DNA from 2 places in the Pseudomonas sp. Ost2 genome. Region 1 is predicted to be linked to the other one. Evidence: predicted binding sites of a transcription regulator. Region 1 holds the regulator's gene; the other holds the start of a gene.
What was found. Region 1 encodes sigma-54, which starts transcription at its own class of promoters, with help from an activator protein. Its sites were predicted from a motif close to ANTGGCATNNANNTTGCTNT; they were not measured.
Positions count from the first base shown of each region.

Region 1 (16,119 bases):
GCATTGCAGGACTCTGACGGGGGCTTGTCTGTTTGTGGCAATCAATGGACGGCCAACAGCTCCGTCAACTCGGAAACTTCGGCGATTTCGCGCATGTCCAGGGGCATCGCCCGGATGCTCAACGACTTGCCATCCTGCGCCGCGTCCCGCATGAACGCCAGCAGCAGGGCCAGGCCGACGCTGCTGGATTTCTTCACGGCCGAACAGTCGACCACCAGGGCCAGCGCCTCGCTGGCCTTGATCAGCGCCTGGCCCTGCTTGCGCAAGGCCGGGCCGGTGCTGTAGTCGAGCACACCCTCCAGGTGCAATTCACCCGGCTCGCCGAGGCGAACGCTTGCTTCACTCACCGCCGCTATCCTTCTGCGGGTTCTTCTCGGATTCGGCCTTGGCCTTCTCCACTTCACCCGCCCAGCCGTCGATGGTCTTGTCCAGGTTGTTGCCGTTGCGCTGCATGGCATCGGCGAACTGGTCACGGAACAGCTTGCCGATGTTGATGCCGTTGATGATCACGTTGCGCAGCTTCCACTCACCGTTGATCTTCTCAAGGGTGTAGGACACCGGGTAGACCGCGCCGTTGTTGCCCTTGACGGTCATGCCGACGCTGGTGCGGTCGCCCGACTCATCCTTCGGCGCATCGACGGTGATGCCCTGGTTGTTGTATTCGAGCAAGGCATTGCCGTAGAACTGGAACAGCCCGCGCTTGAAGTTTTCCTGGAAGCGGGTCATCTGCTCGGGCGTGGCCTTGCGCGAGTACTTGACCGTCATGATGCTCTTGGAAATACCTTCGGCATCCACCACCGGACCGACGATGCTGTTCAGCGAGTTGTAGAAGTCCGACGGGTTCTGCTTGTACTTTTCCTTGTTCGCCGACAGGTCGGCCAACATGCGGTTGGTGGTGTCCTGCACCAGGTCGTGGGCAGAAGGCGCCGCCACGGCATTGCCCATCAGCGGCAGCGCCGCGAGCAACACCAGAAGGCTACGGCGCAAGGTAGAGATCATGGAAAAACTCCTCATTTGGCGTCTTTATTAACGGTATTGAGCAGGAATTTACCGATCAGATCTTCCAGTACCAGCGACGACTGGGTGTCATGGATGGTTCCACCATCCTTGAGCAGGGTGTCTTCCCCGCCAACGCTGATACCGATGTACTTCTCACCGAGCAAGCCCGCGGTGAGGATAGACGCGGTGGAGTCAGTCGGCAGGTTGTTCACGCGTTTTTCGACTTGCATGGTCACCCGGCCGGTGAAACTGTCGCGGTCCAGATCGATCGCCGTGACCTTGCCGATGGTTACGCCGGCCATGGTCACTTTAGCTCTGACAGTCAAACCGGCGATATTGTCGAAGTAGGCGTAAAGTTTATAGGTTTCGGTATTCGCCGTCGGGGACAGTCCACTGACCCGCAATGCCAGCAACAGCAAAGCCAGGATGCCAGCCAGCAAGAAAAGGCCGACACCGATTTCCAGGGTGCGGTTTTGCATCAGAAATCTCCAAACATCAAGGCGGTCAGAATAAAGTCCAGGCCGAGGACTGCCAGCGAGGCATAGACCACGGTCTTGGTCGTGGCACGGCTGATCCCTTCCGAAGTGGGTTCACAGTCGTAGCCTTGAAACACGGCAATCCAGGTCACCACGAAGGCGAACACGATACTTTTGATAATCCCGTTCAGCACGTCACCGCTGAAGGTCACGCTGTTCTGCATATTGGCCCAGTACGAGCCGTCGTAGACACCCAGCCAGTCCACCGCCACCCACGAGCCGCCCCAGATCCCGACCACACTGAAGATCATCGCCAGCAGCGGAAGGGAAATGAAGCCGGCCCACAGCCGTGGCGCGACAATATACTTGAGTGGATCAACGCCGATCATCTCCAGGCTGGAAAGCTGCTCGGTGGATTTCATGTTGCCGATTTCCGCGGTCAGCGCCGAACCGGCGCGACCGGCGAACAGCAGGGCGGTCACCACCGGCCCCAGCTCGCGCAGCAACGTCAGGGCGACCATCTGCCCCACCGCCTGTTCGGAGCCATAGCTGGAAAGGATATTGAAGCCCTGCAGCGCCAGCACCATGCCGATGAACACCCCGGACACGACGATGATCACCAGGGACATCACCCCCACGGAGTGCAGTTGCCTGACCAGCAGGCCGAAACCTCCGCCGATCCCGCCACGACCGAACAGCACATGGAACAGGAACAGCGTCGAACGCCCGAGCACCGCGAGCACATCGATGCCCGAGCGCCCGAACAGGCGAATTCTCTCGATTAATGATTTCTTGCGCATCAGCGCTTCCCCAACAGGTCTGCGCGGTAATCCGACGCCGGATAATGGAACGGCACGGGCCCGTCCGGATCGCCGGTCATGAACTGGCGGATACGCGGGTTGTCGGCGTTCATCAGCTCTTCGGGCGTGCCCTGCCCCAGCACCTGCCCGTCGCCTACCACATAGAGGTAGTCGGCGATGCTCGCGGTTTCCGCCAGGTCATGGGACACCACGATACTGGTAATCCCCAGCGCATCGTTGAGCAGGCGGATCAGGCGCACCAGCACGCCCATGGCGATCGGGTCCTGTCCCACGAAAGGCTCGTCGTACATGAGGATCTGCGGGTCGAGGGCAATCGCCCGCGCCAGCGCCACGCGACGCTTCATGCCGCCGGACAGCTCGTCCGGCATCAGGTCGACCGCACCGCGCAGGCCGACCGCCTGCAGTTTGAGCAGGACGATATCGCGGATCATCTCTTCCGGCAGCTCGGTGTGGACCCGCAGCGGAAAGGCGACGTTTTCGAAGACATCGAGATCGGTGAACAGCGCGCCGCTCTGGAACAGGACGCCCATGTGCTTGCGGGCGTCGAACAGATCGCCACGGGATAACGTCGGAAGATTCTGACCGTTGACCCACACCTCGCCGCTGCTCGGACGCAACTGGGCACCCATCAGCCGCAACAGGGTGGTCTTGCCGCATCCGGAGGGCCCCATGATGCCGGTGACCTTGCCCCGCGGAATGCGAATATCGACATTATTGAAGATGCTGCGCGCGCCGCGCTTGAAGGTGACACCCTTCAGCTCGACCGCGTAGGCGTTATCGGCGCTCATCTAAACTCCTTGCGATGCAGCCTCTGACTCGGACACCAGGCCTCTGTAAAAGAGGCGCGCACTTCCTGAGCGGGCCGAACTGGTCGCGAACTATATCATTGCTGATACGAGGCGCCCAAGGCCGAAGCCGTGCTTGTTCAGGATAGGTACAGCCCGTTTTGACACACTGCGGGGTGAAAACTGACGGCAGGGTCCTACACTCAATAAGCAAAGCGCAACGATCAAGCGTGAGGGAATCGTTCATTGCCGCTATAATCGCGCCTTTTCATCAGGCTAATACGATTTCTGACATGAGCCAATCCAGCGACCTGATTCAATCGGCACAACGCACCATCCGCCTCGAAGTAGAAGCCGTAGAAGGCTTGTTGGCCCATATCGACGCAGATTTCGTACGCGCTTGCGAGATGATTCTGGCCAGCAAAGGCCGCGTGGTCGTGGTCGGCATGGGCAAGTCCGGGCATATCGGCAACAAGATCGCCGCGACCCTGGCCAGCACCGGCACCACGGCTTTTTTTGTCCATCCGGCGGAAGCCAGCCACGGCGACATGGGCATGATCACCCGGGACGACATCATCCTGGCGCTGTCCAATTCCGGCTCGACCGCGGAAATCGTTACCCTGCTGCCGCTGATCAAGCGTCTGGGCATCCAGTTGATCAGCCTGACCGGCAACCCGGATTCGCCGCTGGCCAAGGCCGCCGAGGTCAACCTGAACGTGCATGTCGAGCACGAGGCCTGCCCGCTGAACCTGGCGCCCACCTCCTCGACCACCGCCGCGCTGGTGATGGGCGATGCCCTCGCCGTCGCCCTGCTGGAAGCCCGTGGCTTCACCGCCGAAGACTTCGCCTTTTCCCATCCGGGTGGCGCCCTCGGCCGCCGCCTGTTGCTGAAAGTGGAAAACGTCATGCATGCCGGCGACGAGCTGCCGCAGGTATTGCGCGGCACGCTGTTAAAAAACGCACTAATGGAAATGACTCGCAAAGGCCTGGGCATGACCGTGATCGTCGATGCCGATGGCCGCCTCGCCGGGATCTTTACCGATGGCGATCTGCGCCGCACCCTGGATCGCACCATCGATATCCACAGCGCCCTGATCGAGGACGTCATGACCCCCCACGGCAAGACCGCGCGGGCCGAGATGCTCGCCGCCGAAGCCCTGAAGATCATGGAAGACCATAAAATCAGCGCACTGGTGGTGGTCGATGACGAGGATCGCCCGGTGGGCGCCTTGAACATGCACGACTTGCTGCGCGCGGGAGTGATGTAAATGAGCACCGATCTGCTGCAACGCGGCAAGCACATCAAGCTGGCGGTCTTCGACGTCGACGGCGTACTGACCGACGGTCGCCTGTACTTCCTCGAGGACGGCACCGAATTCAAGTCGTTCAGCACCCTGGACGGCCAGGGCATCAAGATGCTGATGGCCGCGGGCGTGCAAACCGCTATCATCAGCGGCCGCAAGACCACGCTGGTCGAGCGGCGCGCGAAGAACCTCGGTATCCCGCACGTGTTCCAGGGTCGTGAAGACAAACTGGTGGTGCTTGACGCCCTGCTGGCCGAACTCGGCCTAAGCTATGAACAGGTTGCCTATCTGGGCGACGACCTGCCGGACCTGCCGGTGATCCGTCGCGTCGGGCTGGGCATGGCCGTGGCCAACGCCGCGGGTTTTGTCCGCGAGCACGCGCACGGTGTCACCCAGGCCCGTGGCGGCGAAGGTGCCGCCCGCGAATTCTGCGAGTTGATCCTGCGTGCCCAGGACAGCCTTGAAGCGGCCCACGCCGCCTACCTGTAGAGCTATTTATGCTGAGCAAGAAAATTCGCAATATTGTGCTGTTCGCAGTTATTGCCGCCCTGTTCGCGGCTGTTGGCTACTGGAACATCAGCCCGGAACGCTTCCTGGAGCAGACGGCCGCGCCAGTCGACAGCACGCTCGTCGACTACTATGCGATCAACGCCCACAGCGTCCAGTACATGCCCGACGGCAAGGTGCAGTACGACATGACCGGCGACAAGGTCGAGCACCTCAAGGTGTCCGATGTGACCCTGGTGACCAAGCCCGACCTGCAACTCTATCGCGGCACGGCCTTCCCCTGGCACGTCCAGAGCGAACGCGCCGAGGTCAATCCGGACGGCACCCAGGTCGAACTGATCGACTCGGTACGCATCGCGCGCACCGATGAGAAGCAACGCAATATCGTCATCACCAGTAGCCGAATGACAGTATTCCCGCAGAAGCAATATGCGCAGACCGAGCAAGCCGTTAGAATCGACGGCCCCAACGGCGTGACCACGGGCACAGGCATGAAAGCCTATTTGGAAGAAAGCAGGATGCACCTGCTATCGAACGTAAGAGGACAGTATGAGTCTCGTTAAAACCCTCCCGATTTTGCTCAGCCTGGGCGCAGCACTGGGAAGCGTGAGCGCCTGGGCTCTGCCGAACGACAGCGAGCAGCCCATCCGCATTCAAGCTGACGACGCTCAACTGGATGACAAGCAAGGCATCGCCACCTACAAGGGCGACGTCATCATCACTCAGGGTTCGATGATCGTTAAGGGTAATACCGTGACGCTCACCCGCACCAAGGACGGCGCCATCGACGTGGTGACTTCCGTGGGCAACCTGGCCTACTTCGAACAGCGGCAGAAAGCCACCGACCCGCAGCCGGTCAAGGGCTACGGCAAGACCATCCAGTACCATGCGCAACAGAACCGCATCGTCCTGATCGACCAGGCCAAGGTGATCAACGATGGCAACACCACCGAAGGCGAGAAGATCGTCTACGACACGGTGAAGCAGGTGGCTACCGCCGGTCGCGCCAATGGCACGCCGATCACCACGCCACGCCAGCGCATCGACATGGTTATCCAACCGAAAAAGAAAACTGACGAGCAAAAGGCCCAGTAATGGCAATTTTGAAAGCTCAGCATCTGGCCAAAGCCTACAAGAGTCGCCAGGTGGTGCGTGACGTCAGCCTGTCGATCGAAAGCGGCCAGATTGTCGGCCTGCTCGGCCCCAACGGTGCCGGCAAGACCACCTGCTTCTACATGATCGTCGGCCTGGTCCAGGCCGACCAGGGTCGCGTGCTGATCGACGACCAGGACGTCAGCCACCAGCCGATGCACGGCCGCGCGCGCGCGGGTATCGGCTACCTGCCCCAGGAAGCCTCGATCTTCCGCAAGCTCTCGGTGGCCGACAACATCATGGCGATCCTCGAGACCCGCAAGGAACTCGACAAGGCCGCCCGGCGCAAGGAACTGGAAAGCCTGCTGCAGGAGTTCCACATCAGCCATATCCGTGACAACCTCGGCATGAGCCTGTCCGGTGGTGAACGCCGCCGGGTGGAAATCGCCCGCGCCCTGGCCACCGCGCCCAAGTTCATACTGCTGGACGAACCGTTCGCCGGCGTCGACCCGATTTCCGTGGGCGACATCAAGCAGATCATCCATCACCTCAAGGCCAAGGGCATCGGTGTACTGATCACCGACCACAACGTCCGCGAGACCCTGGACATCTGCGAAACCGCTTATATCGTCAATGATGGGCAACTGATCGCCGAAGGCGATTCGGCCACCATCCTGGCCAACGAGCTGGTCAAGGAAGTCTATCTGGGCCATGAGTTCCGCCTGTAAGCCCGACGGTGTTTGACTACCCGCCTGAGCGCCGGAATGTTCGATAAAGCGTCACATGCTTTTATTGTTACAGCGCTCTAGGCAAACACTCCGGTTTCAGGCATATAATTTGCTTATGTTTGGCGCTTCGGCGCCCTGTAGTGGATGGCGCATGCGCGCCGGCAAATAAGGTGTTAAGCCCCTGCCATGAAACCATCGCTAGTCCTGAGAATGGGCCAGCAGCTGACGATGACACCGCAGCTGCAACAGGCCATCCGCCTGCTCCAATTGTCGACCCTGGACCTTCAGCAGGAAATCCAGGAGGCCCTGGAATCCAATCCGATGCTCGAACGCCAGGAAGAAGGCGACGACTTCGATAATGCCGATCCACTGGCCGACAACGCCGAGCAAAAACCCAACACCGACGTCCAGGAACCCTCCTACCAGGAAACCGCGCCCACGGTCGACAACCTCGAGGAAGGCGACTGGAACGAACGCATTCCCAACGAACTCCCGGTCGACACCGCCTGGGAAGACGTCTACCAGACCAGCGCCAGCAGCCTGCCCAGCAACGATGACGACGAGTGGGACTTCACCACCCGTACATCCGCCGGGGAAAGCCTGCAAAGCCACCTGCTGTGGCAGCTGAACCTGGCCCCGATGTCCGACACCGACCGGCTGATCGCCGTGACCCTGATCGACTGCATCAACAATCAGGGCTACCTGGACGAGACCCTCGAGGAAATCCTCGACGCCTTCGATCCGGAACTGGACATCGAGCTCGACGAGATCGAAGCCGTCCTGCACCGCATCCAGCAGTTCGAACCGGCCGGCATCGGCGCGCGCAACCTCGGCGAATGCCTGCTGCTGCAATTGCGCCAGCTGCCGGCCAAGACCCCGTGGCTGAGCGAAGCGCAACGCCTGGTCAGCGACTACATCGACCTGCTGGGCAGCCGCGACTACAGCCAGCTGATGCGCCGCATGAAGCTCAAGGAAGACGAGCTGCGCCAGGTCATCGAGCTGGTGCAGAGCCTCAACCCGCGCCCGGGCTCGCAGATCGAGTCCACCGAAGCCGAATACGTGGTGCCCGACGTCATCGTGCGCAAGGACAACGAGCGCTGGCTGGTGGAACTGAACCAGGAGTCGGTGCCACGCCTGCGGGTCAATCCGCAGTACGCCGGTTTTGTCCGCCGTGCCGATACCAGCGCCGACAACACCTTCATGCGCAACCAGTTGCAGGAAGCCCGCTGGTTCATCAAGAGCCTGCAGAGCCGCAACGAAACCCTGATGAAGGTCGCCACCCAGATCGTCGAGCACCAGCGCGGTTTCCTGGAATATGGCGATGAAGCGATGAAGCCGCTGGTCCTGCATGACATCGCCGAAGCCGTGGGCATGCACGAGTCGACGATTTCCCGGGTCACCACGCAGAAATTCATGCATACCCCCCGCGGTATTTATGAGCTGAAATACTTTTTCTCCAGCCATGTCAGCACCTCCGAAGGCGGCGAATGCTCGTCCACGGCGATCCGCGCGATCATCAAGAAACTGGTTGCGGCGGAAAATCAGAAAAAGCCGTTGAGTGACAGCAAGATCGCTGGTTTACTGGAGGCACAAGGCATTCAGGTCGCCCGTCGTACCGTCGCCAAGTACCGCGAGTCCCTCGGGATCGCGCCTTCCAGCGAACGGAAGCGGTTGATGTAACCGCCGGGCGTGCCACAGCGTTCCAGTGGCAGGCATACGCCTGCCGCTTTATGCACTGGCAACGAAGGAGAAGCTGTATGCAAGTCAACATCAGTGGACACCAACTGGAAGTGACCGAACCCCTGCGTGCCTACATCGGCGAGAAGCTCGACCGATTAGAGCGCCACTTCGACAAGATCACCAACGTACAGGTGACAATGGCCGTCGAAAAACTGAAGCAGAAAATCGAAGCCACTCTGCACATTCACGGTGGTGAGGTGGTCGCCAACGCCGAACATGACGACATGTATGCCGCGATCGACCTGCTTACCGACAAGCTGGACCGCCAACTGAAAAAGCATAAGGAAAAGAACCTGCACCTGCTCCAAGGTACAGGTCGCTAACACCCACCCATGATTCGACTTGAAAACATCCTGACCCCCGGCCGTTCCCTGGTGAACGTGCCGGGCGGCAGTAAAAAACGCGCCCTCGAACAAATTGCCAACCTGATCGCCCGTGAAGTGCCTGATCTGGAAATGCAGGATGTCTACGAGAGCCTGATTGCCCGTGAAAAACTCGGCTCGACCGGTTTTGGCAACGGCATCGCCATTCCCCACTGCCGCCTCAAAGGTTGCGAGTCGCCCATCAGTGCCCTGATGCACCTGGACGCTCCCATCGATTTCGACGCCATCGACGGTGCCCCGGTCGACCTGCTGTTCGTACTGCTGGTCCCGCAGGCCGCCACCGATGCGCACCTGGAACTGCTCCGGCAGATCGCCAGCATGCTCGATCGCAAGGAGGTACGTGACCGCCTGCGTAGCGCACCGAGCAATGAAGCCCTGTATCAGGTTGTCCTGGACGTACAGAACGGTCATTAATCATGCGCTTGATCATCGTCAGCGGTCGCTCCGGCTCAGGTAAAAGCACTGCCCTCGATGTCCTCGAGGACAACGGCTATTACTGCATCGACAACCTGCCGGCCGGCCTGCTGCCGGAACTGGCCGAGCGGGCGCTGATCCATACCGAGCTGGCACAACCGCTGGTCGCCGTGTCCATTGACGCGCGCAACCTGCCCAGCCACCTGTCGCGTTTTCCCGAGTTGCTGGACGAAGTCCGCGGCCGGCATATCCAGTGTGACGTGCTGTACCTGGACGCCGACGAGGAAACCCTGCTCAAGCGTTTCTCCGAGACCCGCCGGCGCCATCCCCTGAGCAGCGCCAACCGTTCGCTGGCCGAAGCCATCCGCGACGAGAGCAACCTGCTGGGACCGATTGCCGACCTCGCCGACCTCAAGGTCAACACCACCAACCTCAACCTGTACCAGCTACGGGATACCATCAAGCTGCGCCTGCTGAACCAGCCGGAACCGGGGACCGCGTTCCTGGTGGAGTCGTTCGGCTTCAAGCGCGGCATGCCGGTGGACGCCGACCTGGTATTTGACGTACGGTGCCTGCCCAATCCGTACTGGAAACCCGAACTGCGCGAGCAATCCGGGCTCGACGGCCCGGTGGCCGAGTACCTGGCCGCGCAACCGGATGTCGAGGAAATGTTCCAGGACATTTCCAGCTACCTGCTCAAATGGTTGCCACGCTTCGCCGCCAGCAACCGGGCTTATGTCACCATTGCCATTGGCTGTACCGGCGGGCACCATCGCTCCGTCTACCTGACCGAACGCCTTGGCCAGGTTCTGCAACAATCCCTGAAGAACGTCCAGGTCCGCCACCGCGACCTTAGCTGAAAGGATCACCATCGCGATGCCCGCTCTGGAAATTGAAATCATCAACAAACTGGGTTTGCATGCCCGCGCTTCCGCCAAGTTCGTCGGCGTTGCCGGTCAGTACCCCTGTCAGATCCGGGTAGGTCGTACGCCCGAGAGCATGGTCGATGGCAAGAGCATCATGGCCATGATGATGCTGGCGGCCGGCAAGGGCACCATGATCCACATGCAGACCGAAGGCGAACAGGAAGACGAGGCGATGGCGGCACTGGTGGCGCTGATCAACAACTACTTCGATGAGGGCGGTTGAGCTGGCGCGACGCCGCACCGCAGTGATGGCGTTCGACTGAACGCCATGGGACCGGGCTGACTCCCTGCTACAGCCCTTCCAGCCAGCCCAGCAGTCGGGCAACCAGCAACACCATCCCCGCCAGCAGCAACAGCCAGCCGACTCCGAAGCGAAATAGTCGCCCTCTGCTCATTGCCACGGTTTCAGTCCCCATCATCGGCTTTGGATCTTGTTGGTTATAGGGTTCACGCCAGTGCCGCGAGATAACGCCGTTCGACCTCTGGCCAGTTGATCACGTTGTAGAACGCATTGATGTATTCCGGACGGCGGTTCTGGTACAGCAGGTAATAGGCGTGCTCCCAGACATCCAGGCCGAGGATCGGGGTATTGCCGTTCATCAGCGGGCTGTCCTGGTTACCGCTGCTTTCAACCACCAGCTTTTTCTGCGGGGTCACGCTCAACCAGGCCCAACCGCTGCCGAAGCGCGTCAGTGCCGCCTTGGTAAAGGCCTCCTTGAACGCCTCGAAGCCGCCCAGTTGTTCGTCGATGGCCTGGCCCAGCGCCGCTTCCGGCTCACCGCCACCCAACGGGCTCATGACCGCCCAGAACAGCGAATGGTTGGCATGGCCACCACCGTGGTTGATCACAGCCGGGCGGATCTTTTCCGGCAGTTGCTGGACCGCGGCCACCAGTTCTTCCACCGGCCAATCGGCCCATTCCAAGCCCTCCACCGCCGCATTGAGGTTGGTGATGTAGGTCTGATGATGCCTGGTATGGTGGATTTCCATGGTCTTGGCATCGATATGCGGTTCCAGGGCATCGTAGTTGTAAGGCAGCGCAGGCAAGGTGTAGGTCATTTCAATGAACTCCATGTTGATGACGCGTCGGGGTCGATCCCGAGGAGGCCGTCTGGCTGTAGAGCAGGCGGCTGGTGCGGGGGTATTCGCCGTGTTCGCTGATAAAGGCGAGCAATTCGACGTAGGTCTTGCTGCTCTGATGCATCGCCGCCTCGCGCAGTGGCGGCGCAAGCCGGGTGTCCTGCATCGTCTGCAGCAGGCGCTGATGGATCGCGCACAGGTACTCGACGCTTTCTTCGGGCTGATTGAGCCGCAAGTGGAGGTCCGCCAGGTTGTGGTGGGAAATCACGCAGGCGGCCACCGCCTCCTCGGCGTCCGGCCAGCGCTCGAACAACACCTGTGCCAGGGCCAGGGCCTGCAGGTAGTGCTCGCGGGCATCGACCAGCTCGCCCAGGTTGAAATAGCGGTTGGCCCTTTCGATCGTGCGTTTCCAGTGTTCCATGACGAACCTCCAGGCAATGCAGTGGGTTACACGCCGCCAGCGGTGAGCTTTTCCGGATCCAGCAGGGTTTCCAGCTGGCTGCGCGGCAGATCGGTGTGTTCAAGCGCGACATCGATGATCGGACGGCCTTGCTGATAGGCCTTCTTGGCAATCTCGGCGGCCTTCTGGTAGCCGATGATCGGGTTGAGTGCGGTGACCAGGATCGGATTGCGCGACAACGCTTCCTTGAGCTTGGCTTCGTTGACCTTGAAGCTGGCGATAGCCTTGTCGGCCAGCAGGCGACTGACGTTCGCCAGCAGTTCGATACTGCTCAACAGATTCTGGGCGATGATCGGCAGCATCACGTTCAGTTCGAAGTTGCCTGACTGCCCGGCCACGGTGATCGCACTGTCGTTGCCGATGACCTGCGCCGCCACCATCGCGGTAGCCTCCGGGATCACCGGATTGACCTTGCCCGGCATGATCGACGATCCCGGCTGCAAGGCTTCCAGCTCGATCTCGCCGAGGCCGGCCAGGGGGCCGGAGTTCATCCAGCGCAGGTCGTTGGCGATCTTCATCAGCGACACCGCGGTGGTTTTCAACTGACCGGACACCGCGACAGCCGTGTCCTGGGAGCCGATCAGCGCAAACAGGTTATGGCCCGGGGTGAATTGCACATGGGTCAAGGCGCTCAGTTGCCGACTGAACAGCTCGGCGAACTGCGGGTGGGCATTGATCCCGGTGCCGACCGCCGTACCGCCCTGGGCCAGGGATTGCAGGCTCGGCAGCAGGTCCCGCAGATGCTGGACATTGGCCTTGAGTTGCGCCGCCCAGCCGTTGAGTACCTGGCTCAGGCGAACCGGCATGGCGTCCATCAGGTGGGTACGGCCGGTCTTGATAAACGGATGGACCTGCCCGGCCTTGGCTTCGGTGACCTGCACCAGGTGCGCCAGTGCCGGCAGCAATTGTTCGTGCAACGCCAGGGCGGCGCTGACATGAATGGTGGTCGGGATGATGTCGTTGCTGCTTTGCCCGCAATTGACGTGGTCGTTGGGGTTGACCGGCTCGCCGAGCAAACGGCTGGCGAGGGTCGCGATCACTTCGTTGGCATTCATGTTGGAGCTGGTGCCGGAGCCGGTCTGATAGATATCCACCGGGAAATGCGCCATGAAGTCGCCTTCCAGCAGGCCCTGGCAGGCATCGACGATGGCCTTGCCCTGAGCAGCGCTCAACTGCCGCAATTCGACGTTGGCCTGGGCCGCCGCCGCCTTGGCGAGGATCAGCGCACGGATGAATTGCGTCGGCATGCGCAGGCGACTGATGGGAAAGTTGTTCACCGCGCGCTGGGTCTGGGCACCATACAAGGCCTCGGCCGGCACCTGCAGTTCGCCCATGCTGTCGCGTTCGATACGGGTATTACTCATCGGGGAATCCTTGCACCAGTTCAGTCAGGGGAATGGAAGGCAGCAGCGAACAGGTCGCCAACTGCCAGGCAAAGCTTTGCCAGCGGCGCAACCGACAGTTGCACAGCGCCTGGCGCTCCAGGTCGCGCAGCGGACGCCAGGCCTGGTCCAGGCACAACGAACGCCAGTGCCAGGGCAACGCGGTGTCGGCGGCCGTGTCGAGCAACAGGCGAAAGGCGGTTTCGGCAATGGTCCACGGCGAGGTGGCCGTACAGCAGGCCAGATAGCGGCCTTCGGCGAGGTAGTGCTCGATCAGCCGGGGTTCATCCGGCAGCAATGCGCAGCGGATCTGGCGGCTCATCCAGCGCCAGCTTTCCAGGTAGGGTTGCTCATGCAAGGCAGAACTCATGACCCAGGCTCATTCGATAATGAGATTTATTATTATATGATATTGAGAATCAAGACAAGCACATAAGCCTATCTATCAGCGGCGGGAGCCAGGCAAAAAAAAGCGTGTCACCCAGTGGGTGACACGCTTCGTGTGCAGCCGGCCAGCGGAATCAGCTGCCCGCCACGGTCATCCGCTCGATCAGTACCGAGCCTGTGCGGATATTGCTGCGCAGTTCGAGATCGCTGCCAACGGCGACGATCTGCTTGAACATGTCGCGCATATTGCCGGCAATGGTCACTTCCTGGACCGGGAACTGGATTTCGCCGTTCTCGACCCAGAAACCCGCCGCGCCGCGGGAGTAGTCACCGGTGACCATGTTCAGGCCATGGCCCATCAGTTCGGTGACCAGCAGGCCACGGCCCATGCGACGGATCAGGGCATCCTGATCCTCGACGCCGTGGGTGACGAACAGATTGTGCACGCCACCGGAGTTGGCGGTACTCGGCAGGCCCAGCTTGCGCCCCGAATACGTGCCCAGCACATAGGACACCAGGGTGCCATTTTCGACGAACGGCTTGGCGTAGGTCGCCAGGCCATCACCGTCGAATGCCGAGCTGCCCATGGCGCGCATCAGATGCGGGCGCTCGTCGAGGGTCAGCCATTCCGGGAACAGGCGCTGTCCCATCGCGCCCTCGAGGAACGACGACTTGCGGTACAGGTTGCCGCCGGAAATCGCCGAGAGGAAGCTGCCGAACAGGCCACCGGCCAGTTCCGCGGAAAACAGCACCGGGACTTCGCAGGTCGGGACCGGTCGCGCGCCCAGACGGCTGGCCGCCCGCTGCGCGGCTTTCTGGCCGATGATCACGGCGTCGGTCAGCAATTCGCCCTGGCGATTCACGTCATACCAGTAATCGCGCTGCATCTGCCCGTCGCCTTCGGCGATCATCACGCAGCTCAGGCTGTGGCGGGTCGACGCGGAACCGCCGATAAAGCCATGGCTGTTGCCATAGACACGGCAGCCCTGACCCGTGGTCAGCGTGGTGCCATCGGCATTCTTGATCCGTGGATCGGCATCGAACGCCGCCGCCTCACAGATCAGCGCCCGTTCGATGGCCTGCTCCGGAGTGATGTCCCACGCGTGGAACAGGTCGAAATCCTTCAGGTCCTTTGCCATCAGGGCGGCATCCGCCAGGCCCGAACTCTCGTCTTCGGAAGTATGTTTCGCGATCGCCAGCGCGGCCGCGACGGTTTCGCGAATCGCCTCTGCGCCACTGGCCGAAGTGCTGGCCGAGCCCTTGCGCTGTCCCACATACAGGGTGATGCCAAAGCCCTGGTCGCGGTTGAACTCGACCGTCTCCACTTCCCGCTGGCGCACCGAAGTCGACAAACCCTGCTCCAGGGACACCGCCACTTCACAGGCACTGGCGCCCTGGCGCTTGGCTTCGGCGAGAATCTGCTCGACCTGCTCCTGCAGTGCCGGCAAAGCCTGCGGGCCGACGCTTTGTGCTGCACTCATGGTTCTCTCCAATCAAATTCGGCTTTCGGTCAAGGTCTTCGAGCGACCGGGCCGGACAAGCGGCCCCCGACTGGTTATCATGGCGGCGTTTCTTTGCGGACTGCCACCATGGTTGATTCTTACGACGACTCCCTCGATGGGGAGAAAAGCAAAACCCAGGTCAAACGCGAGCTGCATGCTCTGGTTGATCTCGGCGAGCGCCTGACAACACTCAAGCCTGACCTGGTGGCAAAACTGCCACTGACCGACGGCTTGCGCCGTGCCCTGGCCGAAGCGCCGAAGCACACCGCGAATATCGCGCGTAAACGGCATATCCAGTTCATCGGCCGACTGATGCGCGACCAGGACACTGACGCCATCCTGGTGTTGCTGGACCAGCTCGACGCCTCCACCCGGCAATACAACGAACGCTTCCACAATCTCGAACGCTGGCGCGATCGCCTGATCGCAGGCGCCGACGATGTGCTGGAAAAGTTCGTCGCCGACTATCCCGATGCGGATCGTCAGCAACTGCGTTCCCTGATTCGCCAGGCCCAGCACGAACTTGCCCAGAGCAAGCCGCCGTCTGCCAGCCGTAAAATCTTCAAGTACATCCGGGAGCTGGACGAAACTCAACGCGGCCTGCGCTGATCTTCGTCACGGGTGAGTGCCGTTGGCGCTCACCCGAGGCTCCGCCTTCCTACGACCCCGTGCCACCCACGGTGATCGCATCGATTTTCAGGGTCGGCTGACCGACACCCACCGGCACCGATTGCCCATCCTTGCCACAGGTTCCCACGCCGCTGTCCAGCGCCAGGTCGTTACCGACCATCGACACCTTGCTCATGGCTTCCGGGCCGTTGCCGATCAGCGTCGCCCCCTTGACCGGCGCGGTGATCTTGCCGTCCTCGATCAGGTAGGCCTCGCTGGTGGAGAACACGAACTTGCCGCTGGTGATATCGACCTGGCCACCGCCGAGGTTGGCGCAGTAGATGCCCCGCTTCACCGAAGCGATGATTTCCGCCGGATCGCTTTCGCCCCCCAGCATGTAGGTATTGGTCATGCGCGGCATCGGCAGGTGCGCGTAGGACTCGCGACGACCGTTGCCGGTCCGCGCCACGCCCATCAGCCGGGCATTCAACTTGTCCTGCATATAGCCCTTGAGCACGCCGTTT
Region 1 is NZ_AP021904.1:1,182,583-1,198,701, reverse strand. Features, by position in the region: gene KI243_RS05230 (STAS domain-containing protein) at 42-347, opposite strand; gene KI243_RS05225 (ABC transporter substrate-binding protein) at 340-999, opposite strand; gene mlaD (outer membrane lipid asymmetry maintenance protein MlaD) at 1,011-1,478, opposite strand; gene mlaE (lipid asymmetry maintenance ABC transporter permease subunit MlaE) at 1,478-2,275, opposite strand; gene KI243_RS05210 (ATP-binding cassette domain-containing protein) at 2,275-3,084, opposite strand; gene KI243_RS05205 (KpsF/GutQ family sugar-phosphate isomerase) at 3,375-4,349, shown strand; gene KI243_RS05200 (HAD family hydrolase) at 4,350-4,874, shown strand; gene lptC (LPS export ABC transporter periplasmic protein LptC) at 4,883-5,455, shown strand; gene lptA (lipopolysaccharide transport periplasmic protein LptA) at 5,442-5,987, shown strand; gene lptB (LPS export ABC transporter ATP-binding protein) at 5,987-6,712, shown strand; gene KI243_RS05180 (RNA polymerase factor sigma-54) at 6,899-8,392, shown strand; gene raiA (ribosome-associated translation inhibitor RaiA) at 8,470-8,775, shown strand; gene ptsN (PTS IIA-like nitrogen regulatory protein PtsN) at 8,785-9,249, shown strand; gene rapZ (RNase adapter RapZ) at 9,252-10,109, shown strand; gene KI243_RS05160 (HPr family phosphocarrier protein) at 10,126-10,398, shown strand; partial or broken gene KI243_RS32830 (ZIP family metal transporter) at 10,478-10,591, opposite strand; gene KI243_RS05155 (superoxide dismutase) at 10,623-11,234, opposite strand; gene KI243_RS05150 (hypothetical protein) at 11,236-11,676, opposite strand; gene KI243_RS05145 (class II fumarate hydratase) at 11,703-13,079, opposite strand; gene KI243_RS05140 (hypothetical protein) at 13,072-13,467, opposite strand; gene pmbA (metalloprotease PmbA) at 13,619-14,965, opposite strand; gene yjgA (ribosome biogenesis factor YjgA) at 15,074-15,595, shown strand; gene tldD (metalloprotease TldD) at 15,645-16,119, opposite strand, start outside.

Region 2 (16,119 bases), 2.8 Mb from region 1:
GTTTGACTGGGGCGGTCTCCTCCTAAAGAGTAACGGAGGAGTACGAAGGTGCGCTCAGACCGGTCGGAAATCGGTCGTAGAGTATAAAGGCAAAAGCGCGCTTGACTGCGAGACAGACACGTCGAGCAGGTACGAAAGTAGGTCTTAGTGATCCGGTGGTTCTGTATGGAAGGGCCATCGCTCAACGGATAAAAGGTACTCCGGGGATAACAGGCTGATACCGCCCAAGAGTTCATATCGACGGCGGTGTTTGGCACCTCGATGTCGGCTCATCACATCCTGGGGCTGAAGCCGGTCCCAAGGGTATGGCTGTTCGCCATTTAAAGTGGTACGCGAGCTGGGTTTAGAACGTCGTGAGACAGTTCGGTCCCTATCTGCCGTGGACGTTTGAGATTTGAGAGGGGCTGCTCCTAGTACGAGAGGACCGGAGTGGACGAACCTCTGGTGTTCCGGTTGTCACGCCAGTGGCATTGCCGGGTAGCTATGTTCGGAAAAGATAACCGCTGAAAGCATCTAAGCGGGAAACTTGCCTCAAGATGAGATCTCACTGGAACCTTGAGTTCCCTGAAGGGCCGTCGAAGACTACGACGTTGATAGGCAGGGTGTGTAAGCGCTGTGAGGCGTTGAGCTAACCTGTACTAATTGCCCGTGAGGCTTGACCATATAACACCCAAGCAATCTGCTGCTTTGAGCTGAAAGGCGAAAGAGACCAGATTGCGGTGTATGAAGACGAAACGAACCGAAAGTTTGCGGCTCACAAAACACCGAATATCGATCACATACCCGATTTGCTGAAGCGCGGCCTCAAGGCCACGACTCGGTACCCGAATTTCTTGACGACCATAGAGCATTGGAACCACCTGATCCCATCCCGAACTCAGCAGTGAAACGATGCATCGCCGATGGTAGTGTGGGGTTTCCCCATGTGAGAGTAGGTCATCGTCAAGATTAAATTCCGAAACCCCAATTGCGAAAGCAGTTGGGGTTTTGTTTTTGCGCCGCGGAAAACCCGCGGTGATGAGGTCCTTGAGTCCTGCGGGGATCTGGCGGCCGCCATCGCCGGCAAGCCGGCTCCCACAGGGGGGCGTGGATGAGGCTGTCTCTGCGGCGTTCCGGCAAGCGTGCTCCCACAGGGGGGCGGGGGATGAGGCCGTCTCTGCGGCGTCCCGGCAAACTGGCTCTCACAGGGGGCGGGGATGAGCTATCTCTGTGGCTTAATTCCATGCCCACACCCTCAGGTTTAGCCTCGGGCGGGCGATATCCTGATCAGCTATACATAAAACACCAGCAGTCCCTGGGTAGCCCTGAATCGAAGAACGGTGCACAAGCTGCTCAACGGAACCCCGGGTTGGTGTAAAATTGTTTGATGGCATTTTGACTCTATTTATTATCTGCACGCGAAAGTGGCAGTGAGGCTGGACCCGCTCTTGTGATTGTCCCCGGGCCCATCTTCTATTTCCCATGACAGGAATCTCGATGCTGGCGTATCACCAAAAAAGCTTTCTGATCGTCGACGATTTCTCCGATTTTCGCAGTTCAGTCAGGTCCATGCTGCGCGAGTTGGGCGTCAAGGAAGTGGACACCGCCGACACCGGGGAGCAGGCCCTGCGCATGTGTGCGCAGAAGCGCTACGATTTTGTCCTGCATGATTACCATCTCGGTGATGGCAGGAAGAATGGGCAGCAGGTGCTTGAAGACCTGATGGTCGACAAGCTGATCAGCCATGAAAGCGTGTTCGTCATGGTCACCGCGGAAAGCAGCCAGGCCATGGTACTCAGTGCCCTGGAACACGAGCCCGACGCCTACCTGACCAAGCCGTTCAACCGTGCCAGCCTTGCCCAGCGCCTGGAGAAGCTGGTCCAGCGCAAGAACCTGCTCAAGCCGATCATGCAGGCACTCGACCGTGACAAACCGGCCGAAGTGCTGGCTGCCTGTACCCGCCTGACCCAGCAGGACACCCGTTTCGCACCGCTGTGCCTGCGCTATCGCGCCGACGCCATGCGCGCACTCAACCAGAATGAGCCACTGGAACGCTTCCTCAATGGCATCCTCAACGATCGTCCGCTGCCATGGGCTTATGCGATGCTCGGGCAACTGCTCTACAAGCGCGGCCAGATCACTCAGGCCCGGGAACTCTACGAAACCGCGCTCAAGGCCTTTCCGATGATGCCGGCGCTGTACGACGGGCTCGCCGATGTGCTGATGCAGCAGGGCGATACCCGGCGTGCCCAGAGCGTGCTGGAGGAGGCTGTACGGTTGTCCCCGCTGGCGGTACGCCGGCAGTCGTTGTTGGGCAAGCTGGCCATGGCCAACGAGGATTTCGAGAGTGCATCGAAAGCCTATCGCCAGGCCGTGTCCCAGGGCGAGCAATCACGCTTCAAGGATCCCGAAAGCAATCTCGGCCTGGCCCATGCCTTGATCAGCAAGGGCAGCGAGCGGGGCCTGGATACACGTACGCGGCTGGAGATCAACCAGACCCTCAGCGCGGTCGCCAAGGAAAACGCCAACGATCCGGGACTGCAGGTGCGTGCGCGCCTGATGAAGGCCACCAGCCTGCTGCTCAATGATGCCGAAACCGCCGACAAGCTCACCGAGCAGGCGATGGCGCGTCTTGAGGGAATGGAGAACTTCATGAGTGCCGAGGCGGCCTTGCTGGTAGCCAAGCAACTGCAGCAGTTGGGCCAGGTCGATGCCGGTGCCTCGATGCTCAAGAACTGCGTGGAGATCTACGGTGACGATCCTGCTGTGATGAAAGGGATCGCCAAACTGACCGACGACCCGGAGATCCTCGGCAGCGGCAAGGCCGCGATCGATCTCAACGTGCAGGGCGTGCGCAGCTACAAGGGCGGCAACCTGGAAGAGGCGCAGGACCTGTTCCGGCGCGCCCTGGCGCTGCAACCGAAGAATATCAGTATCGCCCTCAACGCCGCGCAGGCCCTGTTGGTGAACGCGCAGAAGACTGCCGACGCCGCGATCCTCGAAGAGTGTCGTGCCTGCCTGAAAATGGTCGGCAAGATGCCCGACACCGATCCACGTTATGAGAGGTATCAGAAATTGCGCATCCGGGCGTTCGGCGAATGAGTGGCGATGACCAGGGGCTGGATTTTTCCACGGTAATCGCCTCGACCGTGCACGATATGAAGAACTCGCTGGCGATGCTGATGCAAGCCCATGGCCAGTGGCAAAGCCGCCTGCCCGCGAGTCAGCGCGAGGTCCCCGAGCACGGGGTCATCGAGTATGAGTTCGCTCACCTCAACAGCATGCTGGTACAACTGCTGGGCCTGTACAAGCTGGGAGTCAATCAGCTACCGCTGCGCCCCGACTACCATGAAATGGACGATTTCATCGAGGCGCAACTGGCGTGCCGTCAGGAAGTCCTGAGCAGTCGCGGGATTGTCGCCAGCTACGAGGTCGACGATTTCAGCCCGCTGGGTTTCTTCGACCGGGAGCTGATCGGCTCGGTCGTTGGTAATATCGTCACCAATGCCATTCGCTATGCCTGTCATGCCTTGCTGATCGGTGTGCGTGAAGAGGGCGAACAACTGGTAGTGACCATCAATGACGATGGTCCGGGCTACCCGGCACAGATGCTCGAGCGGCAGGCGGACTATGTGCAGGGCATCAACCCCACCACGGGCAGTACCGGCCTGGGTCTGTATTTCGCGGCACGTATTGCCGCCCTGCACGAGCGCAACGGCGTGCGCGGGCGAATCGAGATCGGCAATGGCGGCACCCTCGGCGGTGCATTGTTCAGCCTCTATCTTCCCTGAACCAGGCTTTTTCCTCGCCCCTGCTTGAAATCCCGAACAGGTGGTGCGTATTTTGTACGGGACGCCGTTCACGGCTTGTACAACAACAAGGATTGAGTCATGACGACCGATGGCCAGAGTTCACTCGCGCAGCGATTGACCGGCATTGATGAGATTGAATGTGTCACGCCCGACCTCAATGGCGTACCGCGCGGCAAGGTAATGACCGCCGAAGGTTTCCTCGAGGGACGGCGTTTGCAGATGGCCCGCGGGGTGCTGTTGCAGTGCATCATGGGCGGTTACCCTCCCGCGCGTTTTTACGGCAGCGACGATGGCGACCTGGCCCTCAATGCCGATCCGCAGCAGATCCATCGCCTGCCCTGGAGCCAGCAGCCCCGTGCCCTGGCGATCTGCGACGCGGACGAACTGACGGGTGAGAGCTCCCGTCTGTCGACCCGTGGTCAGCTCAAGGCGGTCATCGCCCGCTATGCGGCGCGTGGCCTGGCGCCAGTAGTGGCGACCGAGCTGGAGTTCTTTGTCTTCGCGCCCAATACCGATCCGAGCCAACCCTTCCTGCCGCCCGTGGGCCTCGATGGTCGTCGCGAGGACGGTCATTCGGCCTTCAGCGTCAGTTCCAATAACGGCTTGCGGCCGTTTTTCAGCGAGGTCTATGCGTGCATGGCGGCGCTCGGTCTGCCGCGTGACACCTTCATGCATGAAATGGGCGTCAGCCAGTTCGAGATCAACCTGTTGCATGGTGATCCGCTGTTGCTGGCCGACCAGACCTTCCTGTTCAAGCACCTGCTCAAGGAAGTGGCCCTCAAGCATGGCCTGACCGTGGTCTGCATGGCCAAGCCATTGGCGAAGACACCGGGCAGCTCGATGCATATTCACCAGAGCGTGGTGGAAATTGGCAGCGGGCGAAATGTCTTCAGCGATGCCGCCGGGGAACCGACCGCTATGTTCCGCCACTTTATCGGTGGGCAGCAGGCGGGCATGGCGGACTTCACCGCGCTGTTCGCGCCGAACGTGAATTCCTACCAGCGCCTGTGCCACCCGTTCGCTTCACCGAACAATGCCTGCTGGTCCCACGACAACCGGGCCGCCGGCCTGCGCATTCCGGCCAGCTCGCCGGTGGCGCGGCGGGTGGAAAACCGCCTGCCGGGAGCGGATGCCAATCCCTACCTGGCAATCGCCGCGAGCCTGGCCGCCGGGTTGCACGGGATCGAACAGAAACTGGAGCCGACGGCCGCGATCCAGGGCGAATTCGAGGTTCCGGATTCTTTGTCGCTGCCATGTACCTTGCACGCTGCTCTGGAGCGTCTGAAACGTAGCCAGTTGGCGAAGGATCTGTTCGGCAAGGAGTTCATCGAAGGCTACATCGCTTCGAAGACCATGGAGCTGACCAGTTTCCTGGACGAAATTACTCCCTGGGAAAGGCGTGTCCTGGCCGCCCAGGCTTAGGCTCCAAGCGCTGTAAAAGCAATGCGCGTGGAAATACTGCGTTGAAAACGGACCTGTATTTCCTGTGCTCGCTACGTTTTTACAGCGCCTGGCTTTATAGTCGGGCTATCTTCTCGGGTAGTCCGAAACCTCATTCAAGGAGCCGCTCGGAACGCCGATGCGCCATATCTGGAAATCCTTTCGAGCGCTTTATTTCGCCTCGCTGATGATGTTGATCGGCTCGGGTCTTCTCAGTACCTACCTGGCCTTGCGCCTGGCGGCCGACCATGTCGACGGCCTGTGGGTCGGTGCCCTGATGGCGGCCAACTACTTCGGCCTGGTGCTGGGGGGCAAGATCGGCCACCGGCTGATTGCACGGGTCGGACATATCCGTGCCTACGCCACCTGCGCCGGGATCGTCGGCGCGGCGGTGCTGGGCCATGGGTTGATCGATTGGCTGCCGGCCTGGCTGTTCCTGCGGATGATCGTGGGCCTGGGCATGATGTGCCAGTACATGGTCATCGAAAGCTGGCTGAACGAGCAGGCCGAGGCCAAGCAGCGCGGGGTGGTGTTCAGCGGCTACATGATCGCCTCCTACCTTGGCCTGGTGCTGGGGCAACTGATCCTGGTCATGCACCCGGCCCTCGGGCTTGAACTGCTGATGCTGGTCGCGCTGTGCTTCGCGCTGTGCCTGGTGCCGGTGGCGATGACCCGGCGCATTCACCCGGCGCCCCTGCATCCGGCGCCGCTGGAACCACGCTTTTTCATGAAGCGGGTGCCGCAGTCCCTGACCACGGTGATGGGCGCGGGGATCATCGTCGGCTCCTTCTATGGCCTGGCGCCGCTCTATGCCTCCCAGCAGGGGCTTTCCACCGAGCAGGTCGGTCTGTTCATGGGGTGCTGCATCTTTGCCGGCTTCCTGGTGCAGTGGCCGCTGGGCTGGCTCTCCGATCGCTATGATCGGGCCGTGCTGATCCGCAGCGTCGCTTTCCTGCTGGCCCTGGCCTCCTTGCCGCTGGCGGTATTCTCCACGGCGCCGCTGGAAGTGCTGTTTATCTCCGGGTTCGTGGTGTCGCTGTTGCAGTTCTGCCTGTATCCGCTGGCGGTAGCCTTTTCCAACGACCATATCGAGGGCGATCGACGGGTGTCCCTGACGGCCATGTTGCTGATGACCTACGGTATCGGTGCGAGCATGGGGCCGCTGGCGGCGGGTATCCTGATGAAGCTGTTCGGCAGCCATATGCTCTACGCGTTCTTCAGTTTCTTCGCGTTGATCCTGGTCTGGCGTATCCGGCCGAAGGCCGTGACCAACCTGCACCAGGTCGAAGATGCGCCGTTGCAGCACGTGGTCATGCCCGAAGCCATGTCGCCCCTGGGGGCGGCCCTCGATCCACGGGTCGACGAGCAGATCGTGCTGGATCAGATGTGCGACAGCGTGGTGCCCCCGGCGCCAGAGCCCGAGGTGGTTGCCGAGGTCGATGAGTCGGACCCGGAGCCGGCGCACAAATCGAGCAACTGATAGCACTGATGAAAAAAACGGGCCACCTGATAAGGGTGGCCCGTTTTTTTTTGGAGAGTGAAAGCGCCTGACTCAGTAATCGTCGTCCTTGTCGAAACGCCGTGCCTCGCGCTGCAACTGGTAGACGAAACGCTCGACCTGGCGTTGTACCAGGCCGCTCATGTTGTGGAAACGCACGCCGGCGAAGGTGGTGTTGATCCTTTCTTCGAAATGCAGGTGACGCAACTCCACGGGAGCGGTCATCGGCCCGAAGGGCAGGGCGGCGATAAAACGCTCGTAGACCTGGCCCAACTGCAGGCGGTCGGAGATATCGCCTTCGAAACGCAGCTTGCAACCGCTGGCGGAGATATCCAGCAGCTTGCCGGTGACCGGAGCCTTGAGCTTTTCACCGCTGAGCTCGACATTCACCAGGGCGGTGAGCTTCAAGGCGGCGCGAAACGCATTGCGGCGCTGGTGGTAGACGACTTCCTGGGGGATCGTCCCACGGTAGCAGCCTTCGGTTTCGTCGATGGTCATCGGCTGGGGTTGTTCCCAGGTGATGCGCACGCCCTCGTGGAAACCTTCGACACGGAAAGGCTCGCCTGCCGACAGGAAGCGTTCGCCGTCGCGCGGCATCATTTCGTCCAGGGCCAGGGTGCCGGCCTCCCGGTCGACATCGATCACAAAACTCTGGAAGCGCTGGGTGCGTTCGTGGAACGTGATGATCAACGGGTCATGGCTTTCCTGCAGCATCCGCAGGTTGGCGGCAATTTCCAGAGGTGTGGTTAGCACCTTGGGTGGCTGCGGAGCATCGTCCGCGCTTGGGGCATTGGACACGGTTCATCAATCTCCAGACAAAATACGACTACACGCAAAAGCCAGCATTTTGCCAGCATGTTGCGCGCCTTGGATAGAGCGCGCACCAGTTCGCTTTCAAGCCTGACTGAGTGGGCGAGGCTTCGCAAGCCTGGCGGTCGAGCCGCGGGCATCGTAGAGCGCGGGAGGCTCACCGCCGGTCAGGATCTTCAACTGGTTCGCGGTAGTCGCTTGCTGAACCTGGATGTTGCGTCCGTTGAGCTCGTTGGCTGCCTGGCAATCGGCCAGGAGTCGGGTGAGCACGTCGCTCTGGCTCAGCAGTTCATCGCCCACGCTCGACTGTGCGGCCAGTTGTTCCAGGCCGGCGCGATTGGTGGGCAGATTGAGGCTTGCGAGGATCTGGCTGCGCTTGCGGCCATGCTGTTCCAACAGAATGATCAGCGCTTGCTTGCGCGCCAGAATATCTTCCAGCTCGAACATGTTGCGTCCGTGGAGCGCCAGGGATTCGGCGCGCAGCAACTCAAGCAGGTCTTGAGCTGGAGCAAAATCTTCGGTGATCAGTTGCAGTAGAGTGGTGTCGTGCATGGCTGGCCTTGGGTTTTAAGCGTCCAAAAGCCTGGCGCGGGCCGGAGCCTAGCGCTGGGCTTCGAAGTTGAGCAGTTTGCTGGCTACGCGGTTGCTGTCGACCTTGTAGCTGCCGTCGGCAATTGCCTGCTTCAACTCGGCCACCCGGGCGCTGTTGACCACAGGCTGCTGCTGCAGCTTGTCAGTGACCTTTTGCAACTGCTGAGCCTCATTGCTGAGGTGTACCGATTCCCCGCTCTGGCTGACCGAGTCGGCCTGGCTGTTGACGGACGCGGACTTGCCGGCACTGTCGGCTTCCTTGCTGGCGCTGCTGCGCGTGCTGCCTGTCAGTGACGGGGCGTTATTCAAACGACTGAAATCGATGACCATGATAAAAAAACCTCTGGGTATTTGGACGCTTGCCTTGTTTTCGGCCATACCCGGAAAAACTTTAGGCTCATCTGAGAATGAGTCTGCACGTGTCGGCTGTATCCCTGTCTGGGGCACAGTTTAGGAAAAGTGGCGACTTCGCGCCAGTTATCTACAAGGCCACTTTTCTCTTCATAAAGCTACCTCTACCTGCCCGGGCGCGGTGACACGGGCTTTGATGACACGTTGCGAGTTGAGGTTCTTGATGCGGATCTGTTCGTTGAGCCCGCCATTGGACAGGGCTTCTCCCGGCATCTTCACTACCAGGCCACCGCTCGTCGCACTGATCACCACCTGGTCGCCCTTGCGGACCACTTCGGCCTGTTCCAGATGCACCAGGGTGATGACCTGATCCATGACCATTGGTCGGACAAGTTTCTGCCCGATGGCCTGGTCGGGCGAAGTCAGGAAGCCCTGGTTGATCAGGCTGATATCCCGCTCACGCAGCGCCACGTCACCCGGTTCGATGATGCCGGCACGCTTGAGCGGGCGGGTGGTCACCACCACGTCGCGGAACAGCTTGACCTGGGCCGGTACGAACACGGTCCAGGGCGAGGTGCCCTCGCAGCGGATTTTCACGGTGACCCGGCCAATCGGCGTCGCGGGGCTCTCCAGGCTGGCTGTCAATTCCTTGTCGCAGGCGGCCATGCGCAGGCGCGGATCCAGTTGATTGACCTGGATTTCATAACGACCTTCGGTTTGACTGGTAGCCAGGTAGTCTTCTACGGTGAACTCAAGAAAGCCTTGGGTCACGCCGATAAGCTGATCAGGCAGGGTCGCCGATTCCGCAAGGGCAGGGCCGCTGGGGTTCAGACAGCATAAAGCCGACAAAACCCAGAGCAATCTGCGGTACTGTGATGTCAGGCGTCGAAAAAATGTCGTTTGTGCTTTCATAACAGTATAAAAAGCAAGGCCCGTGCCGTTTACTCTTGAATGTGCATCGGATCTGAAGCTTTGGTGAGAGGGGTCAGGCATGGCTGGTGTGATGGATTCGGTGAACCAGCGTACGCAACTGGTCGGGCAGAATCGCCTTGAACTGCTGTTGTTCCGTCTCGACGGCCAGCAGTTGTATGGAATCAACGTCTTCAAGGTACGCGAGGTGCTGCAATGCCCCAAGCTGACTCTGATGCCGAAGTCCAATCCGGTGGTGTGCGGTGTGGCGAATATTCGTGGGGCAACCATCCCGATCCTCGATCTGGCGATGGCCACGGGCTCCGGTGCACTCAAGGACCAGAGTAATCCGTTTGTGATCATTACGGAGTACAACACCAAGACCCAGGGGTTCCTGGTGAAGTCGGTGGAGCGCATCGTCAACATGAACTGGGAAGAGATCCATCCGCCGCCCAAGGGCACCGGGCGCGATCACTACCTGACGGCAGTGACGCGAATCGACAACCAGTTGGTGGAGATCATCGACGTCGAGAAGATCCTGGCCGAGGTCTCGCCCACGTCCGAGTCGATTTCCCTCGGTGTGGTCGATGTCGAGACCCAGAGCAAGGCGGTGTCGTTGCGGGTGCTGACGGTCGATGACTCGTCGGTGGCGCGCAAGCAGGTCACGCGCTGCCTGCAGACGGTCGGTGTCGAGGTGGTGGCGTTGAACGACGGCCGACAGGCGCTGGATTACCTGCGCAAGCTGGTCGACGAGGGCAAGAAGCCGGAAGAAGAGTTCCTGATGATGATTTCCGACATCGAAATGCCCGAAATGGACGGCTATACCCTTACAGCGGAGATCCGCAACGATCCTCGCATGCAAAAGTTGCATATCATCCTGCATACTTCCTTGTCGGGTGTCTTCAATCAGGCGATGGTGAAGAAGGTCGGTGCTGATGACTTCCTCGCCAAGTTCCGTCCTGATGACCTGGCATCCCGGGTGGTTGACCGGATCAAGGCAGCAGAATAACGGCCGGGGGCTTTCGTCCCCGGCGGTACAGACGATTTAAGAGGCGGCATCATTGTCTACGGGTAATTTGGATTTCGAACAGTTCCGGGTCTTCCTGGAAAAGGCCTGTGGCATTCTGCTCGGTGAAAACAAGCAATATCTGGTTTCCAGCCGTCTCAACAAACTGATGGAACAGCAAGGCATCAAGTCTCTGGGCGAGTTGGTCCAGAAGATCCAGGCCCAGCCGCGCAGCGGTTTGCGCGAGCAGGTGGTGGATGCCATGACCACCAACGAAACCCTGTGGTTTCGCGACACCTATCCGTTTGAAGTGCTCAAGGGCAAGGTATTGCCGGAAGCGATCAAGGCCAGTCCCGGACAGCGCCTGCGTATCTGGTCGGCTGCCTGTTCGTCGGGGCAGGAACCCTATTCGATCTCGATGTCGATCGACGAGTTCGAGCGGACCAACATGGGCCAGTTGAAGGCGGGCGCGCAGATCGTCGCCACCGACCTGTCGGGGCTGATGCTGACCAACTGCAAGACGGGGGAGTACGACAGCCTGGCCATCGGTCGTGGCTTGTCCCCCGAGCGCCTGCAGCGTTACTTCGATCCGAAAGGGCCGGGCCGCTGGGCGGTCAAGGCGCCGATCAAGAGCCGGGTCGAGTTCCGTTCGTTCAACCTGCTGGACAGCTACGCCAGCCTGGGCAAGTTCGACATCGTGTTCTGCCGTAACGTGCTGATCTACTTCTCCGCCGAGGTGAAGAAGGACATCCTCATGCGTATTCACGGGACCCTCAAGCCGGGCGGCTATCTGTTCCTCGGTGCCTCCGAGGCCCTGAACGGCCTGCCGGACCATTACCAGATGGTGCAATGCAGTCCTGGAATCATCTACCAGGCCAAGTAGGCAACAGGTCCAACGCAGAAAAGGGAGCCCCGGGGGCTCCCTTTTTTTTGCCACTTTTCTTGCCGCCCGCCTTGCCGCTTTGCTGACGCGCGGCGGAAATGCTTTGCCGCTTTTCTGGCATTGCCGCTGTCTGCCACCCCGCAAAGCCTTGATTTACGGCCTTTGAGGAATTGGCATGGGGCTTGCTATAGCTCTGTCAACGAAAAGCCTGTTTCAACGATCAGGTCAACTCTTGAAGGTTTCCCGACATGAGCATCAGCTTCGATAAAGCGCTCGGTATCCATGAGAAAGCCCTGGGCTTCCGCGCCCAACGTGCCGAAGTGCTGGCCAACAACATCGCCAACGCCGACACCCCGAACTACAAGGCTCGGGACATGGACTTTTCCTCGGTGCTCGCCGAGCAGAGCGAAAAGGCCAAGAACGGCACCTTCGCCCTCAACACCACCAACAGCCGTCATATCGAAGCCCAGGGCCTGAGCGATGGCGATGCGGCGTTGCAATACCGCACGCCGATGCAGCCGTCGATCGACCAGAACACCGTGGATGCGCAGATCGAGCAATCGAACTATGCACAGAACGCGGTCGACTTCCAGGCCAGCTTCACCCTGCTCAACAGTAAATTCAAAGGGCTGGTATCAGCCCTGCGTGGAGAGTAAGCCATGTCCCTCGCCAGCGTTTTCAACATTGCCGGTAGCGGCATGAGTGCCCAGACCACTCGCCTGAACACCGTCGCCAGTAACATCGCCAACGCCGAGACCGTCTCGTCGAGCATCGACAAGACCTACCGTGCACGCCACCCGGTGTTCGCCACCATGTTCCAGAACGGCCAGAGCGGCGGCAGCGATTCGTTGTTCCAGAACCAGGACGCGGCCGGTCAGGGCGTTCAGGTGATGGGCGTGGTCGAGGACCAGAGCAACCTGGAAGCCCGCTACGAACCGAACCATCCGGCGGCCGACGCCAAGGGTTATGTCTACTACCCGAACGTCAACGTGGTCGAGGAAATGGCCGACATGATCTCTGCCAGCCGCTCGTTCCAGACCAACGCGGAAATGATGAACACCGCCAAGACCATGATGCAGAAGGTTCTGACCCTGGGTCAGTGATAAGGGGCGACAGCCATGAGTGTTTCCGATTCCACCAGCGGTCCCAGCCTCAACGACATCATCAACGCCTCCAACCAGAAGGTGGCGAATAACAGCAACACCGATCCCCTGGGCAACGCCATCGGCGGTGCCACCGGCGGGCAGACCCTGGGCAAGGACGCGTTCCTGAAATTGCTGGTGACCCAGCTCAAGAACCAGAACCCGCTGGATCCCCAGGACAACAGTGCCTTCGTCGCCCAGCTGGCCCAGTTCAGCAGCCTGGAAGGCATTACCACGCTCAACACCAGCGTGAACAACATCGCCGGCGCCTTCCAGTCGTCCCAGGCCCTGCAGGCCTCGTCGCTGGTCGGCCGCTCGGTCATCGTGCCGACCGACAAGGCCGTGGTCGATACCAGCAAGCCGTTTACCGGCACGGTGACGATCCCGAGTTCCGTGGACAACCTGACCCTGAAGATCACCGACTCCACCGGCAAGGTGGTCAGGACCATCGACATGGGCAGCCAGAAAGCCGGCAACGCCGCTTTCGCCTGGGACGGCAAGGACGATTCGGGCACCCTGCTGGCCAACGGTACCTACACCTTCAACGCCACCTCGCAGATCGACAGCAAGGCGACCGCCATGGTCACCAACCTGCCGGCGACCGTCAGCAGCGTGAGCCTGGGTCAGAACGGCGGCGAAATGATGCTTAACCTGGCGGGCCTGGGCAGCATTGCTCTGTCCAAAGTCCAGACCATTGGCCTGTAAGAGCCGACCAACGCGAAACAAAGGAGTGAGTTATGTCTTTTAATATCGGTTTGAGCGGTCTCAATGCGGCCCAGAAACAGCTCGACGTAACCGGCAACAACATTGCCAACGTCAACACCACCGGCTTCAAATCCTCCCGCGCGGAATTCGAGGACGTCTACTCGGCGACCAAGCTGGGTGTGGCCGCCAAGACCATCGGTAACGGTGTGAACCTGGCCAACGTTTCGCAGAACTTCGGCAACGGTGGCATGACCGCCACCGGCAACGCGCTGGACATGGGTATCCAGGGCAACGGTTTCTTCACCCTGAGCAGCAACGGTTCGCTGAGCTATACCCGTGCCGGTACCTTCAAGACCGACAAGGACGGCTACATCACCAACTCCGACGGTACTGCCCGCCTGCAAGGTTTTGCCGCCGACTCCAAGGGCAATATCATTCCGGGCGTACTGACCGACCTGCGCATCGACGTATCGAACCTGCCACCGCAGACCAGCACCACGGTGGGTGCGACGATCAACCTCGATTCGAAGTCGCCGGTGATCAACCAGGCAACCACGCCGTTCGACCCGTCGAACCAGGCGAGCTACACCAAGCCGTTCAGCTCCGATATCTATGACACCCAGGGTAACAAGCACTCGCTGGACCAGTATGTGGTCAAGACCGGCGCCAATACCTGGAACGTCTACACACTGATCGACGGGCGCAACCCGAATGGCACGGCGGCTACCGTTCCGACCGTTCCACCTACCGTTCCGCCTGCCGCGACCGACCCTGTACCAGTGCCAATGGTCTTTGACTCCTCGGGCAAGTTGACCAGTATTGCGGGTACCGCCGGCAAGACCAGCATCACCATCACCGGTTGGGTTCCTGGCGTGGTGACCAATGGCGTGTGGGCGGCCAACGGCGCGGGCGCCAACCCGGCTGGTATCGTCAGCGACTGGACCAAGACTACCCAGTTCAACGCCGATACTTCCCGTGCCAACATCATCAGCGATGGCTATGCCACCGGCCAGATCACCGATATCAGCATCGACGGCACCGGTACCATTTTCGCCAACTTCAGCAACAACCAGCACAAGGCTATCGGCCAGGTCGCGGTGGCGAGCTTCACCAACGAGCAGGGCCTGCAGCCGAAAGGCGGCACCAGCTGGGTGCAGACCTTTGCTTCGGGCCAACCCGCCTACGACGGTGGTCAGGTCGGTACCAACGGTTCGATCGTTTCCGGCAACCTGGAAGGCTCCAACGTCGACCTGACCAGCGAGCTGGTGGACCTGATCAAGGGCCAGAGCTACTACCAGGCCAACGCCAAGACCATCTCCACCCAGAGCACCATCATGCAGACCATCATCCAGATGACCTGATAATGGCTGGCTGAAGACGCTCCACCAGAAAAGCCCCTTGATCGGGGCTTTTTTGTGCCTGGCTGTCGCACTCGGCATTCTGGGCTGGCTGTTTATCGTAGGAGCCGGCTTGCTGGCGATAGCGGTGTCTCAGGCAGCCCATCTGCTAGATGTCCTATCTCAATCGCCAGCACGCCAGCCCCCCTCCACACACATCGGTCATCCGTGTCAGCTGGGAGTCGCGCGCTCCATTCGCCAGGCAAAAGAAAACCCCCGCCAGACCCGGGGTCTGACGAGGGCTTTCGGGTTCGCGCCCGAAGGCGCTTGCCCGCTCAGCTTATTGGCAAGCTTCGCAATCCGGCTCGTCGATGGCACAGGCCTTTGGTACGGGGGCCGGACCGGCTGGGGCCGATACGGTCGGTGCGGCCAGGACCGAATCGTCACCGTGGTTGCCGCCGCTGGAAACAGCGTTCAGCTTGCCGGTGTTGATGGTCGACTTCTCGGTGCTGGTCGCGGCCAGGGCACGGAGGTAGTAGGTGGTCTTCAGGCCACGGTACCAGGCCATGCGGTAGGTCACGTCGAGCTTCTTGCCCGAAGCGCCGGCGATGTACAGGTTCAACGACTGGGCCTGGTCGATCCACTTCTGGCGACGGCTGGCGGCATCGACGATCCACTTGGTTTCCACTTCGAATGCAGTCGCGTAGAGCTCCTTGAGTTCTTGCGGGATGCGTTCGATCTGCTGCACGGAACCGTCGTAGTACTTCAGGTCGTTGATCATGACCGAGTCCCACAGGCCACGCGCCTTCAGGTCGCGAACCAGGTACGGGTTGATCACGGTGAATTCGCCCGACAGGTTCGATTTCACGTACAGGTTCTGGTAGGTCGGTTCGATCGACTGCGATACGCCGGTGATGTTGGCGATGGTCGCGGTCGGTGCGATGGCCATGATGTTGGAGTTACGAATACCTTTCTGCACGCGGGCACGGACCGGGGCCCAGTCCAGGCTTTCGTTCAGGTCGACATCGATGTACTTCTGGCCACGGGCTTCGATCAGGATCTGTTGCGAATCCAGCGGCAGGATGCCCTTGGACCACAGCGAACCCTGGAACGTCTCGTAGGCGCCGCGCTCGTCGGCCAGGTCGCAGGAAGCCTGGATCGCGTAGTAGCTGACCGCTTCCATGGACTTGTCGGCGAACTCGACGGCAGCGTCGGAACCGTAGGCGATGTGCTGCAGGTACAGCGCGTCCTGGAAGCCCATGATGCCGAGACCGACCGGACGGTGCTTGAAGTTGGAGTTCTTCGCCTGAGGCACCGAGTAGTAGTTGATGTCGATCACGTTATCGAGCATGCGTACGGCGGTGTTCACGGTGCGCTGCAGCTTGGCGGTGTCCAACTGGCCGTTGACGATGTGGTTCGGCAGGTTGATCGAGCCCAGGTTGCAGACGGCGATTTCGTCCTTGTTGGTGTTCAGGGTGATCTCGGTGCACAGGTTCGAGCTGTGGACCACGCCCACGTGCTGCTGCGGGCTGCGCAGGTTGCACGGGTCCTTGAAGGTCAGCCATGGGTGGCCGGTCTCGAACAGCATGGACAGCATCTTGCGCCACAGGTCCTTGGCCTGGACGACCTTGAACAGCTTGATCTTGTTGTACTCGG
Region 2 is NZ_AP021904.1:5,710,197-5,726,315, reverse strand. Features, by position in the region: rRNA gene KI243_RS25235 (23S ribosomal RNA) at 1-663, shown strand, start outside; rRNA gene rrf (5S ribosomal RNA) at 833-948, shown strand; gene KI243_RS25225 (tetratricopeptide repeat-containing response regulator) at 1,477-3,081, shown strand; gene KI243_RS25220 (HAMP domain-containing sensor histidine kinase) at 3,078-3,770, shown strand; gene KI243_RS25215 (glutamine synthetase family protein) at 3,972-5,213, shown strand; gene KI243_RS25210 (MFS transporter) at 5,371-6,711, shown strand; gene KI243_RS25205 (flagellar brake protein) at 6,784-7,527, opposite strand; gene KI243_RS25200 (flagellar protein FlgN) at 7,624-8,091, opposite strand; gene flgM (flagellar biosynthesis anti-sigma factor FlgM) at 8,140-8,460, opposite strand; gene flgA (flagellar basal body P-ring formation chaperone FlgA) at 8,632-9,393, opposite strand; gene KI243_RS25185 (chemotaxis protein CheV) at 9,473-10,399, shown strand; gene cheR (protein-glutamate O-methyltransferase CheR) at 10,452-11,279, shown strand; gene flgB (flagellar basal body rod protein FlgB) at 11,528-11,935, shown strand; gene flgC (flagellar basal body rod protein FlgC) at 11,939-12,382, shown strand; gene flgD (flagellar hook assembly protein FlgD) at 12,398-13,126, shown strand; gene flgE (flagellar hook protein FlgE) at 13,159-14,487, shown strand; gene KI243_RS25155 (ribonucleoside-diphosphate reductase subunit alpha) at 14,804-16,119, opposite strand, start outside.
Region 2: a site for sigma-54 is predicted at 11,449-11,468, ahead of flgB (flagellar basal body rod protein FlgB). Genes of this name have one in related genera too.